Regions from separate parts of the Halobacillus sp. A1-3 genome, predicted to be linked through region 2. Evidence: riboswitches for the same ligand, from Rfam matches in the RefSeq annotation. Region 2 holds a riboswitch; the other holds the start of a gene.
The links. A riboswitch is a leader RNA that binds a small molecule or an ion and turns the genes downstream of it on or off. The one in region 2 is predicted to bind FMN.
Positions count from the first base shown of each region.

Region 1 (7,293 bases), on a different contig from region 2:
TTCCGATCGCAGCAAGCGGAATTAATATCGATGAAATGATGAAAGGGGCTCAGGCTGCTCGTAAAGAGTTAAGCTCTGATCAGCTTTCAGATAACCCTGCTTATCAGTATGCAGCGGTCCGTAATGTCCTTTACAATAAAGGAAAAACAATTGAAATGCTCGTCAACTATGAGCCGTCTCTTCAATACTTTGCAGAGTGGTGGAAGCAATTATTTGGTGAAAGTGAAGGAAAAGACCAGAAAGGCATTTTCCCTTCTTCAGCCAACTTCTCAACTGATTTGCACTCTCTCGGCCAGTATATCCAGGACGGTCGTAAAGATATGTTTGAGACTGTGCTGCACGTTGAAACACCAGCATCTGATATTACGATTGAAGAAGACGAACAAAACCTTGATGGTTTAAACTATCTTGCTGGAAAAACGGTTGACCAGGTCAACGAAAAAGCCTACCAAGGTACGATGCTTGCTCATACAGATGGAGACGTTCCGAACTTGATTGTTCACTTGCCTAAGCGTGATGCCTACACTTTCGGTTATCTTGTGTACTTCTTTGAGAAGGCTTGCGCAATCAGTGGGTATTTGCTTGGAGTAAACCCATTTGACCAGCCTGGTGTAGAAGCTTACAAGAAAAACATGTTCGCTCTTCTTGGAAAACCAGGATTCGAAGAAGAAAAAGAAAAGTTAGAAAAACGTCTATAATAACAAAGAATACCAAAAATATCCACCTCAGGCCATCCAGAAAATGGATGACCTGAGGTGTTTTTAATTGGGCAAGATAGGACTAAAAAGGAGTGTTTGGCCGTGATACCTTTATCTTCTTCCATTACAAATGAAGTGTATACGTTCAATGATGTAGAAAGCGAACTAAAACCTTTAGGATTTAAACTTTCTGATAACTGGGATTACGAACATGGATATTTTGATTATAAGATTGACGATCGAGTGGGTTATCAATTCTTAAGGCTTCCGTTTCAAGTTACTTCAGGATCCTTGGATGCTCCGAGTGATTATGCAACTATTCAAATGAAAGAACCTTTTTTGTTGTCTCATAAATACAACCCTGGCCTTGATGATAACGTAAAGGAAGGAAATTTCCGTGCCATATTTGATCAGTTCCAGGAGCCTGTAGATAAAGACGCCTCTTTTCCAGAGGAGCACGTCAGCACAGGAAGAGAAGTTCTTGCACAAGTGGAACAAGCCTTAATGACGAAGCGGTGAAAAGACAATCAGGTAATCACCCTTCTCTAACTTGGTTTCTGCATGCAAGTCAAATGAGACATCTTCTCCTTTCTTAATGCCGATAATTTGACAGCTTTCTTTAAGAAAATATTCTAATGCTTTCATCAAAGGTTCCCCTTCGAATTGCTCAGGTACTTTCTCTTCATGAAATTGCCTTGCTGTCAATAAATCAAGAAGCATTTCAAAAGGCTGGATAGGATCATTACGATAAAGTTCATGGTAAAAAAGGCTGCTCATAAAATCGTTGGACCTGATAACTGTATCGGCTCCAGCTCTGCCTGCGTTAATTCTTTGTCTGTCCGTCAGAACTTCAGCAATGATGAATAAGTCAGGGTGATGGCCTTTAAGAGCGACCACTTGGTGGATGACGGATTGGTCCGACTGTTCCTCTTTTTTAGAAGGATCAGCGGTGACGACCGCCATTCTTGCCTGGCGTACATTTGCCTTTTCAAGAATCGATTCCTCCGTTGCATCACCTTTCACAAAATGCAAGTTGGATAATCGCTGATAAAATTGATTCATAGACCTGTCGATCAAAACGATGCGCTCAGGAGAGTCCTGGCTGCCGATCATATCAATCAACTGACGTGTCCGTTCGTTCCAGCCTATGATGACAAGATGATCGGTTCCTCGAAAATCCACTTGTCCTTTGGATAAGGCTTGCTCGTGTTTGACTGTAGATGCAGACAGAGTGGCCATATAAAAAGTGACCAGCCCTCCTCCGGTAAGGATTAACAGAATAGCGGTAATCTTTCCAGCAGGACTAAGAGGAACATAATCTCCGTATCCTACGGTAGCTCCGGTTACGAAAGCCCACCAGATGCCATCGAAAAACGATGGAAAGCTCTTGGGCTCTAATATATGGATAATGCCTCCAAACAGGGTCATCATTATCATGACCGTGCCGAAAAGCCTGAGGAAAAGCGGGATTTGGAAATACAGGCGGATCCAATACTGCATGTTCAATGCCCCCTTTTTTACATCAGTATCGGTTAATAGGTCAAGATTCAAACATAAAAAATAACCTGCCTTTAAAGGGCAAGTTATTGTAAAGTACTTTTCATGTCTTCGTAGACATAAGACCAGAAGTCTCGATTATCACGATACGCTTTTGTTACAAACTTTAGCATATCATTTCTTTTTTCCTCAAAGTCATCTGAGTTTTGGTCCGGCAGGTTTATTATCGCATGGTCTATGAATTGCTGGACTTTTTCTGCTCTTGGCCCCCAAGTTCCAATTTCTTCGCCGTTGGGATGAAGAAAGATGATTTTAGGGATCGATCTAGAAGTACCGTTGGTTAAATATTGGTCCATCAGTTCTAAGTTTTTATCTCTGAGCAAAAATCTTGTCTGTATATGTCCAGCTTCAGCTAGTCGCAAAAAGATGGGGATATTCAGCATAGCATCTCCGCACCAGTCCTCGCTGAGGATGATAGCACGCATGTTTTTCTTTTGCAGTTGTTCAAACAAGGGGTAGTCTTCCGGGTTAACTTTGAAATGTTCATATATATAAACCAGGTTTTCTTGATGTTGCTTCATAGAATCAACATACTCCTGAGCTGTCCAACCTTTTTGGAACCATTCGTCTAAGTTCATCAAAAATCCTCCTCCACATGGCATACATGTCCTTGTACCCTATTCGTTTAAAGAATATGCATGATTTTAAGAAACAGTTAAATCTTTTTTGTTATGATAAAGAGAAGAAGGATAGAAGAGGAGTGGCACATATGAACCAGGAACGATTGAACTTTTTACTTGAATTGTTACACACACCTTCACCATCAAGTATGGAAATGGAAATTCAGAAGCGATGGATTAAAGAAATGGATTCTTTTGCAGATGAAATCAGAACGGACCATGCCGGAAATGCTATTGCTGTTCTCAATCCTGAAGCAGACTTTAAAATATTGCTTGCAGGTCACTGTGACGAAATAGCCCTTGTGGTCAATCGAATCGACGACGAAGGATTTCTCCACTTTGATAAGATGGGCGGGATCAATCCAAAAGCAGCTGTTGGGATGAAAGTGACAGTACTCGGATATGGAAGAACTTTGACAGGTGTAATTGGCGTCAATGCTCAGCACCATGGAGGCTTAAAAGGAGATTTTGGTTTAGAAGAGCTATTCATTGATTGTGGGGCAAAGTCTAAGCAAGAAATAGAAGAATTCGTTCAAATTGGAGATCTTGCTGTTTATAAACGTGAGCCAGAAGTCATGATGGATCGCTACATATCAGGTAGAGGGCTCGATAACCGTACAGGTCAGTTTATCGTAGGTGAAGTACTTCGTAAACTAGCTGAGAAAGATTTGAATGTAGGCGTTTACGCCGCAAGCACTGTCAATGAAGAAACGAATATGGGAGGCGCATTTTTCGCGGCAGCTGGAGTTGAACCGACTATGGCGATAGCTTGTGATGTGACTTTTGCAACTGATTACCCTGGAGTTAATAAGCGTAAGCATGGCGACGTAAGATTAGAAGGTGGTCCTGTGTTAGCAAAAGGTGCACCAATTAACCGAAAAATTAATCAGCTGCTTGAAAATACTGCGAAATCACTGACGATGGATGTACAGTATGAATTGACGCCCCGGATGACAGGTACCGATGCAGATAAAATGCGTCTAACCGGTAAAGGTGTACCGGTCAGTTTGGTTTCCTTACCTCTAAGATACATGCACTCTCCTGTAGAGACGGTGAGTATAAAAGACATCGAGCAAGAAATTGATCTTCTCGTTGAAATGATTGCGAATATGAAAGGAACAGAAAGCTTAAATCCGTTGGATGATTAACTGGAAACTTGAGGGGATGACCCTCAGGTTTTCTATTAAGAAGGAGGTCTAAAATTGCACCTTGATGGATAGGATAGTAGAAAATACTTTTTTCGAAAGAGGTGCATCATGGACAGAGAACTTATGCATCAAAGCATTCTATCCTTGAAAGGAAAGCTGAATACCGGACAAATTCCTTATCATCCTTATGAAGACCATTTCACTTCTCATTTAGACGCTGTCCAGATGAGTGAGGATGGTCTTGTTGATGAAAGTACGATTTCACCTACGTTGAAGATTCTTCTGAATAAGGTAAACGATATATAAGCGCCTACGGGTGCTTTTTATTTTGCCTTATTAATTGGTGGTGCTGGTTATACTGGGTAATCATTAATTTAATGAGAGAGCAGTATTATGAAACATTCGATATCGGAATAACTTTGGCGGGAAATGACTCGCTTTCCTGCGGGGGAACCGGCAAGCCTCTTCAGCCGCTTCGCTCCTTGTAGGGTCTCTATAAAATTTAGTAGAAAACTTTTAACTTGCGGCAGCATCACACTCTATATAAAATAGAAATACAATACAATATCGATTCCATCTTCGGGGCAGGGTGAAATTCCCGACCGACGGTGATGAGTGTTTGCGCACTCTTAGTCCGTGACCCGTGAGGTTTCGACCGAGCGGTGGACCTGGTGAAAATCCGGGACCGACAGTTACAGTCTGGATGGGAGAAGATGTCGAGCGAAGCAGGTAGATATTTTTGCTACCTTCTGTTTCCTGTGCGCGATTTAATCTCAGCCTTAAAGCCCCATCGTATGCTTTAAGGTTATTTATGTTGCAAAAAGGAAATATGCTCACCTTCATCTGGGATGTGAATCGATGAAAAAGGTGAAGGAGGAGATTGATGATGAACCCCCAAACAGGTCAGTCATCAAAATTGTTGAAATTAATTATCTTAGCTTTATTAGGGAGTATTTCAATGGTGTTAATGTTTTTGAATTTTCCATTGCCGATGCTTCCACAATACCTGAAAGTGGACTTCAGTGAAGTGCCTGCGTTAATTGCTGCGATTCTATTCACCCCTATGGCAGGAGTGGTTGTAGAGGGATTGAAAAATACCTTGTACCTTATTTACACAGGGGCCGCAGACCCAGTCGGAGTAGTCGCTAACTTTGCAGCAGGGACACTCTTTGTCGTCCCGGTAGCTATGATCTACCATAAATATAAATCTACCAAATCCTTAGTATCAGGGTTAGTTACAAGTTCTGTCATTATGGCTATTGGAATGAGCGTTCTGAATTTCTTCTTGATTCTTCCTGCCTATAGCTGGTTTATGGGGTGGGAGACGATGAGTACGAATGTTAAATGGGCTACCATTTTGGCTGGAATTCTTCCATTCAATGTAATCAAAGGAATTGTAATTGGGGCTTTATTTGTACCTTTATTTGTAAAAATGAAGCCGTGGTTAGAACAGAAGAAAATTCGCTCATCTTCAGCGGCATAATCATATGAAAAGCAAAAAGGAGCTTCCCTTCATTGGGAAAGCTCCTTTTTTCTAATTCACTGCTTTAGTTTACTGTTGGTCTTCTATTTCATCGACACGATAGCGCGCAGTAGGCATCGCTTCTAATCGCTCTACAGGAATTGGTTCGCCGGACTTTTCACTCAACCCATATCTTCCTTCCTCCATGCGTTTTAGAGCGTCATTAACATCCATAAGCTTTTCGCGAGCTTGTTCGTAAAAAGTCATTTCTTTTTCTCTCTCAAATTGATCTGTTCCCAAATTCCCAGGGTGGTCTGCCACACTGCTGATCTCACCAGTCTCATCATTTTGGTAGTCTTCTTTGGCTCGATCATTTCGATATTCTTCTAAATCCTTTTCAGCTTCTTCTTTCATTTCCAATAATCGTTTTTTGAATGTATCCTTTTGGTCTTTTGTTAACATCGATTCATTCTCCTTTCTTGAAACAGTGTGTATAGAAAAGTCATGTTCTTTTCAATGGAACGACCCCGATGGTACAACGGGAAGTAGAGATTAACTCATTGGAAGAGTTTTCGATTCTGATTTCCCAAACCATTGTGTTTTTGCCAATATGGACAGGTGTGGCAACCCCTGTTACAACGCCGTTGCGGATACTTTTAATGTGGTTTGCATTGATTTCGATGCCGAAGATTTGGTATTGATTACTGTCAACATTTAAAAACGCTCCGATACTCGCAGCGCTTTCCGCTAGAGCTACACTTGCTCCACCGTGTAAAAAGCCCATTGGCTGGTGTGTTCGATGATCTACTGGCATACGAATTTGTACACGGTCAGGCTTGGCCGTCTCGATTTCCATTCCTAGTGTTTCCATCAAAGTATTTTTCATCATTTGTTTCATGTCTTCCCCGTCCTTTAAAGTAATATTTCCCACAATAGCTAGTATCAAACCTAGTTAAAAGAAGGATGGTCTAAAACCATCCTTCTGTCTGTTTATCCTAGTGGAATATAAAGTTGTAGTAATAATGAAATTCCTAAAAGCAGCCCATACACGGTATTCGTTTGAGCGGTCGCCTTCATCGCAGGCAGCATTTCAAGAGGTTCCGATTTTCCTTTAAACCCTTTTATTGCATCCACCGCTTTCCGTACACTGAATAAGCTGATCAATGCCCAGTATGGTAAAAAGCCGAATAAAATAAATGCGATTGTCAGAGCATAAGCACCTGCGAATAAGATAATTAGAAAACGTACAGCACCTTTATGGCCAAATAGAATAGCCAGTGTTTTCCTTCCGTTTTCTGCATCTCCAACCCGATCACGGATATTATTTGCCAAAAGAATGGCCCCTATAAAGATAGCGACGGGTATAGAAATAAGAACGACTTCAACTGTGAGACTCAAGGTCTGGATGAAATAACTTATTCCAATGATGATTGTCCCCATAAAAAATCCTGCTGTTACTTCCCCAAGTGGAGTATAAGCGATCGGATATGGCCCGCCTGTATAAAGGTAGCCGAACAGCATCGAAATAAGTCCGACTAAAGCAACCCACCAGCTGGAGGATAAGCAAATATAGACTCCTAATAAACCTGCTATAGCAAAAAAGCTTATGGCGAGGGATAGGACGACACGTGGATTTATTCCATCACGTACAATTGTGCCACCGATCCCTACGGAGTTTTCTGTGTCCAGTCCACGAACATAATCGTAGTATTCGTTAAACATATTTGTTGCAGCTTGAATGAGGATGGAAGCCAATAACATAGCTAAAAATAACCAGAAGTTAATGGATTGTTCAATTGCGGCCAACA
Region 1 covers NZ_JBPCEO010000005.1:267,547-274,839, forward strand. The annotation lists gene ACRYKC_RS11375 (glucose-6-phosphate isomerase) at 1-698, shown strand, start outside; gene ACRYKC_RS11380 (YugN-like family protein) at 801-1,217, shown strand; gene ACRYKC_RS11385 (potassium channel family protein) at 1,200-2,198, opposite strand; gene ACRYKC_RS11390 (thioredoxin family protein) at 2,282-2,833, opposite strand; gene ACRYKC_RS11395 (M20/M25/M40 family metallo-hydrolase) at 2,965-4,023, shown strand; gene ACRYKC_RS11400 (hypothetical protein) at 4,132-4,329, shown strand; FMN riboswitch at 4,595-4,742, shown strand; gene ACRYKC_RS11405 (ECF transporter S component) at 4,910-5,506, shown strand; gene ACRYKC_RS11410 (TraR/DksA C4-type zinc finger protein) at 5,576-5,947, opposite strand; gene ACRYKC_RS11415 (hotdog fold thioesterase) at 5,988-6,383, opposite strand; gene ACRYKC_RS11420 (1,4-dihydroxy-2-naphthoate polyprenyltransferase) at 6,476-7,293, opposite strand, start outside.
Region 1: linked by a shared signal. The riboswitch ahead of ACRYKC_RS11405 (ECF transporter S component) and the one ahead of ribD (bifunctional diaminohydroxyphosphoribosylaminopyrimidine deaminase/5-amino-6-(5-phosphoribosylamino)uracil reductase RibD) in region 2 are both predicted to bind FMN.

Region 2 (7,293 bases):
TCCGATCAATTTCATTACATAAAAAACCGGGTCAAAATGCTTAACCAGGTGGTATCAACCATGGACGCAGACGAGGTGGATATTGACGATTTCAATAGAGTACTGGATATGATCCAACAACTTCAAATAAAGATGGAGCGCTTTAAAAAAGACTGGGATTCGGAATGACCAGAAGAGTCATTCTGGCGTTTATATGGGCAGCTTTTGTTCTTTATACATGGACAGGAGCTCCGTCAGGTAATGAAGGTCACTTGCAGCAGCTGATCGCAATGGATAATCCCGATCCTTTATTGCTCGCTGTATTTAGTTTACTCGGAATTTACCCTTTGGCTTTTGCTATTCTCATTTTAAAGCATGATAAAAGCCGTCTTCCTGCCTGGCCATTTGTAATAGGTTCTTTCATGCTTGGAGCGTTTGCTTTAATGCCCTACTTTTTCTTATCTGCAACTCGAAATGAGCGATCTAACCGTACACCTATGTGGCTGCTGCTATTCTTACAATCAACCCTTCTTCACCTTGTTCTTTTACTTGGCTCTTTCAGCCTTATCATTCATGGAATTGTGAGTGGCAATTTTTCGATATATGCAGACGCCTTTACAACCTCTCAGTTTGTTCACGTCATGACTATTGATTTTATAGTTTTGACGGCATTAAGTATGTTTGTAATTGGTTGGGATCAATGGAAAAATTCCAATAGACGATCCTGGTTGTGGATGGGGATGGTCCCGGTCATTGGCCTCATCGTTTATATTTTGCTTACTAGAAGGAAGGAGGCGGGATAATGGAGTTGAGTCCAATGCCTCAAAAGGATGCAGAAATTATTGCATCTTGGAAATACCCAGAGCCTTATAGCTTTTATGATATGACAGCAGACGAAGAGGACTATGAGGAATTCATCCATTATGAAAAAAGAAGTCATCATACCTATAGCGTGTATGGGAATGGAGAATTGATCGGTTTTTTCACTCTTACTCCTATAGATCGTCTCACGGTTGATATTGGACTTGGTCTTCGGCCAGACTTGACGGGGAAAGGATATGGGGGGACCTTTTTGGATGAAGGTATTAAATTTGCTAAGCGACACTACAGAGCTGATCATTTCACACTGTCAGTCGCTGTGTTCAACAAAAGAGCAATAGAGGTCTATCTACGGGCTGGTTTTCGTGAGCTTTATACATTTTTACAAAAAACAAATGGTAGTGAATATGAATTCGTGAAAATGAAGAAGCCTTGAATAAAGATAAAACTTAAACGCTCACAAACAGAAGACTTCAATTTTAAATAAGAAATTCTTAAAATAGATGATAGAAAAGGAGGTTGGTTAGAATGGTCTTACATCATTTCCATCTAAAAGCCGACTGGCCTGGTGGCCGCAATGAAGTTGGTTATATCGAGTCAGATAAATTAAAAACGAAGATTTCCATACCGAAAGAAATGGATGGACCGGATATCGGTACAAATCCTGATGAGATGCTGCTTGGAGCTGCCGCCACCTGCTATATCATCAGTTTAGCAGCAATGATAGAGCGGGCAGGTTTGCCACTTGAATCGATGGATATGGATTCAGAAGGCATTGTCGACGTGACAGATGGTGTTTTCACCTATAAAAAAATCATTCACAAACCACAGGTTTCTCTTAAGAGCGAGGCGAGTGAAAAAGATCTTAGAAAACTGAAGCAACTTGTAGAAAAAGCAGAAAAGAGCTGCATGATTTCGAAAGCCATCCAAGGAAACGTGGAGTTGGAATTAGAAGCAGATACGAAAATTGCAGAGAGATAAAAAAGGCGCGGCTATGAGGCCGCGCTCTTTTATTTGTTTTTTAGTAAATATACTCTTGCTTCGAATGGCTTTAGTGTGAAGCGTGTAATATCTTCATGATTTTCAGTTTCATAGTTTTCTAAAATCAAATCACCACTGGAAAGCTTGTGGATGGATTCGAACTCAGCTTTTTTATCGGTTAAGTTTGTAATGACTAGTGCCATCTGGCCAGCTAATGTCCGAGTATAAGCATAAATTTGCGGATCATCCTTTAGAAGTAAATCATAAATGCCGTAAGTAAAGAGATCGTGTTCCTTCTTCAGCTCAATCATTTTCTTATAGTGATTCAAGATAGAATTCGATTGATGGAGCTGGTCCTCTACATTGATCTCCTTATAATTAGGATTGATTTTCATCCAAGGCGTACCGCTTGTGAAGCCGGCATTGGTGTCACTGGTCCATTGCATAGGTGTACGGCTGTTGTCTCTGGATGTCGCCCACAGGATTTCCATGATTTCGTTGTGCTCAACTCCTTGGGCCTTCTTCTTCTTATATAAGTTCTTAGCTGCTACATCATCATAGTCTTCTATTGATGGAAAGGCAACGTTCGTCATTCCAATCTCCTGTCCTTGATAGATGTATGGCGTTCCTTGCATAAAGAAGTACATTGTTCCTAGAGAAGTCGCGCTTTCCCGCCAGTACTCCTCATCATTACCCCAGGTGGATACGACACGTGCTTTATCATGATTCTCTACGAACAGAGCATTCCATCCATCTGTTTCCAGTGCTTTCTGCCAGCGGGTCAGTGTTTCTTTCAATGCTACAATATCGAGCTGTTGTTCAGCATCCTTATCCCAAAGATCTAAATGCTCGAACTGAAAAATCATATCCATCTTACCATTTTCTCCAACCCATAAGTCTGCTTCGTCTGCACTGACACCATTAGCCTCACCAACTGTCATGACTTTGTAGTTGGCATACGTCTTTTCTTTGAATTCTTGTAAGAATGTGTGGATGCCTTCCTGGTTCATATGCATATCAAAGGAAGATACATAGTCTTCTTTGTCGGGGTTCGGCATATCAGGGAATCCTGGGCGCTTTTTAATGTGGCTGATCGCGTCGATTCGAAAACCATCAATTCCTTTTTTCAGCCACCAATTGACGGTTTCATAAAGTTCATTACGGACTTCCTCATTCTCCCAGTTCAAGTCAGGCTGCTTAGTTGAGAAAACATGGAGGTAATATTGATCTGTTTTTTCATCATACTCCCATGCGGAACCTTCGAAGATACTCTCCCAGTTGTTTGGCTCTTTACCATCTTTTGCGTCGCGCCAAATATACCAATCCCGTTTTGGATTGTCCTTTGATTTTCTTGACTCGATGAACCATGGGTGTTCATCACTTGTATGGTTAAGGACTAAATCGATAATTAATTTCATGTCACGCTTGTGAACTTCTTTTAATAGACGGTCGAAATCTTGCATCGTGCCAAATTCTTCGAGAATGTCTTTGTAATCTGAAATGTCATAGCCGTTGTCGTCTTTCGGTGACTTGTACATAGGACAAATCCAGATGAAGTCCGCACCTAATTCCTTAATATAATCCAACCGGTCGATCATCCCTTGAAGATCTCCGATGCCATCCCCGTTTGAATCTTGGAAACTTCGTGGATAGACTTGATATCCTACTGCTTCTTTCCACCATACTCGTTTCACATGAACCCCTCTTTTCCTAGTTATGATGTGAGCTTTTATCCCTGCCACGGTGTTAACGTTACTCCCATTGTACATGATAAGAATGAATAATCAGAATTAACAAACAAATAATGCAATCGATTGCGCATTTAATAACAGTTATTTAATTATACTTCTAATAATATCCATCTAATATATGATGCTAGATTAGATGGATAAGTGTGCAAGCGGTTTCCTTGAATATTTACATAGTAGCTGATTTTTACCCTTTTGACAATACTATTCACATAGGAAAGAGGATTGGCAGATACAAATATCTAAAGAGTGAAGGAGAATGATGCTCACCTGAATGCTTTCGATTACTTCTTTAACATATAAATGTTTTAGAAGGGGGCGGTAAGATGAGAGGGCATGGAAATAAAAATTTAAGTTACCCAGATCAAATGCTTACTATTATAAGAAATGGTCTGCCAAAAAAGCTACTTCCTAAGAAAGTATTGATCATTGGGGCGGGGATGGCCGGCCTTGTTTCAGCATCTTTATTAAAGGAAGCAGGTCATCAAGTGACTGTCTTAGAAGGCAATGATCGTATAGGTGGTAGAGTTTATACAGTTCGGCACCCTTTTACGCTAGGTAATTATCTAGATGTAGGGGCAATGAGAATCCCTGATAATCATAAACTGGTCTTAGAATATATACGACGTTTTCAATTGCCTCTAAACCCTTTTATCAATTCTTCACCTGTTGATTTAATCTTTGTCAATCATGTTCTAACAACGAGAAAATCATATGAGGAAAGCCCAGATATTCTAAACTTCCCTGTTAATGAAGATGAAAAAGGTAAGACAGCCACAGAGCTCTTTCTTGAAGCTACTCAGCCATTTCTGGAGCTTTATTCAACTAGTTCTCCTGAAGAGCAAGAGAGGCTAATAAAAGAATACTCCAATTATTCAATGGGGGAGTTCCTTGAATTTAATCCCATTGGTAGACCCCTGTCGCAAGCTGCAATAAGGAGTATAGGGGTTATGCTTGGACTTGAAGGTTTTCCGGAGTTTTCATTTATGGACATCTTGACCGATATTATTTTTCCTATTTTTAGTAAATCAGTGAGTTTTTTCGAGATTGATGGTGGTAACGATCAGTTACCTTTGTCATTCACGAAAGAATTAAATCAAGATATACAATTAAATCGGAAAGTGGATAGAATTTATCAGGATAAAGGTGGGGTAAGAATACAAGCAAGAGACCCTGTCGCTGGCGGATGTCACCATTATGAAGGGGATTATGCCATTGTGAGTATCCCTTTCCCTGTCTTTCAATTTATAGATGTGTATCCTTACCATTCAATTTCCTTTGAAAAATGGCAAGTCATTAGAGAAATTATCAACCTTCCAGCTGTCAAAATTGGAGTGGAATTTAGGTGTCGATTTTGGGAGAAGGCAGGAGTAGGAAATGCCATTACCGATTTACCTTCAAGATTCTCCTATATCCCAAGTCATGGAATAGGTTCTAGTGGACCTGCGGTTCTATTAGCAAGTTATAGCTGGGGGCAAGATGCCATTCTTTGGGCTAGTGTTCCACACGAAGAAATGGTCCGTCAATTACTCGAAGACTTGGCTAAAATATACGGGAATATCGTATATAAAGAATTTATGCAGGCCTATTCATTTAATTGGAGTCTAAATCAGTATTCGGCTGGGGCCTTTACACTTTTCCTCCCGGGACAGGGTGAAAAGTTTACCGAGACCATACGCCAGCCTGAAGGAAGACTTCACTTTTCAGGTGAACACACATCTTCCTTTCATGGATGGATAGAAGGAGCAATAGAGTCAGGAATACGAACTGCATGGGAAATTAATGAAAGAAACTGAATGTTAGGTTGTTTCATTCATTTTCCTTTATTTAAGTGTCAGGGTCTTTATACCTTTTCTGTTTTCGGAAATTGTTTTATCGAAACCAAATGAATTGCGTGTTTAGCGCATTTCATATATATTTATAGTAATACAACTGAATATAGAATCCTTCGGGGTCGGGTGAAAATCCCAGCCGGCGGTAATGAACAGTTTGTTCCGAGCCCGCGACGGGGAGTGAGTGTGAAGCACCATTCCCCCTGATTTGGTGCATAGTCCAAAGCCGACAGTGAAAGTCTGGATGGGAGAAGGATGTGGAGAACGTAAAATAAGGTACATTTTGTTACACGTGTACCCTTTATTCGTTATACAAATTTTTGCGTTTATATAGGACCCTGGAGAAGTATGCCTTCTTCAGGGTTATTTTTTATATAAGGAGGTGAAGTGGTTGGACCGTGATAAGCGATACATGTCGATGGCAATTCAAATGGCGAAAGAAACTGTGGGACAAACGAGTCCTAATCCGTCCGTAGCTGCAGTTGTGGTTAAAGACAACCAAGTGGTCGGACTGGGGGTTCATGTGAAAGCAGGAGAGTATCATGCAGAAGTCCACGCACTGCAAATGGCTGGAGCAAAAGCGGAAGACGCAGAAATTTTTGTCACACTAGAACCTTGCAGTCATTACGGAAGTACACCTCCGTGTGCAAAAGCAATCATTGATGCAGGAATTCGCCGAGTAGTTATTGCTTCCAATGACCCAAACCCAAAAGTTTCAGGACGCGGCATTGAAATGATGGAGCAAGCGGGAATTGAAGTGCGAACAAACGTCATGAAAGAAGAAGCAGATGACCTGAACCGATCTTTTTTTCATTTCATTCAGACAAAAGAACCTTATATTCGTTTGAAGTCTGCCATGAGCCTTGATGGGAAAATCGCTACTTCTACAGGAGAAAGCCAATGGATCACCGGTGAAGAAGCCAGGAGAGACGGGCATTGCTATCGTCATCAATCAGATGCCATTTTGGTCGGGATTAACACAGTTCTCGTTGATAATCCTAAGTTGACTACAAGGATAGAGGGCCGGGGGTCTCACCCAATCAGGATTGTGCTTGATACAAAATTACGAATCCCACCTTCAGCTCAATTGATACAAAATCAAGAAGCCCCGACTTGGATTTTTACTGGAAAAGATGTCTCTCAAGCGGAGATCGATATTTTCAAGCCGTATCCGCATGTGAAAATTTTCGCATTAAATGAAGAGAAGATTCGCGTAGAAGAGCTTGTTTCATATCTTGGTGAACAAAAAGTGACTTCTGTTCTCGTAGAGGGCGGGGGTACCATTGCGGATGCTTTTGTACGTGCAGGCAAAGTTAATGAAATCGTGACATATATTGCACCAAAACTCATTGGAGGAAAAGACGCTTTAACTCCTGTGGGAGGAGAGGGTGTCAAACAGCTTAAACAGGTGGAAGCCTTTGAAATTCTATCCACTGAACAAGTCGGGGATGATATAAAGATCATCTCTGTAAAAAGGGAGGAGTAACCTTGTTTACAGGTATTATTGAAGAGATAGGCAAGCTGAAGTCCGTTAAAAGCAAAACGGAATCATTAGAAATACAAATTACTGCAAAAGATATTTTGACAGATGTGCATCTTGGGGACAGTATTTCCATTAACGGTGTATGTTTGACTGTGACAGCTTTCACAGAAAGCACAGTTGCTTTTGATGTTATGCCTGAAACGTATCGTGCAACGAATCTCCAGAGCTTAAAGCAAGGGAGCCCTGTGAATTTAGAACGGGCAATGGCTGCTGGCGGTCGATTTGGAGGTCACCTAGTATCCGGTCACATCGATGGAACTGGAAAGATTGTGTCAAAAAGACCCGAATCGAATGCCGTTTATTATGAGATTGAACTGCCAGAAGAACTTATTCATTATTTTGTTTATAAAGGTTCCATTGCCGTTGATGGAACATCCTTAACCGTATTTGG
Region 2 covers NZ_JBPCEO010000009.1:141-7,433, forward strand. The annotation lists gene ACRYKC_RS15620 (SE1561 family protein) at 1-168, shown strand, start outside; gene ACRYKC_RS15625 (hypothetical protein) at 165-782, shown strand; gene ACRYKC_RS15630 (GNAT family N-acetyltransferase) at 782-1,234, shown strand; gene ACRYKC_RS15635 (OsmC family protein) at 1,327-1,779, shown strand; gene ACRYKC_RS15640 (glycoside hydrolase family 13 protein) at 1,809-3,473, opposite strand; gene ACRYKC_RS15645 (flavin monoamine oxidase family protein) at 3,854-5,323, shown strand; FMN riboswitch at 5,468-5,619, shown strand; gene ribD (bifunctional diaminohydroxyphosphoribosylaminopyrimidine deaminase/5-amino-6-(5-phosphoribosylamino)uracil reductase RibD) at 5,772-6,845, shown strand; gene ribE (riboflavin synthase) at 6,848-7,293, shown strand, end outside.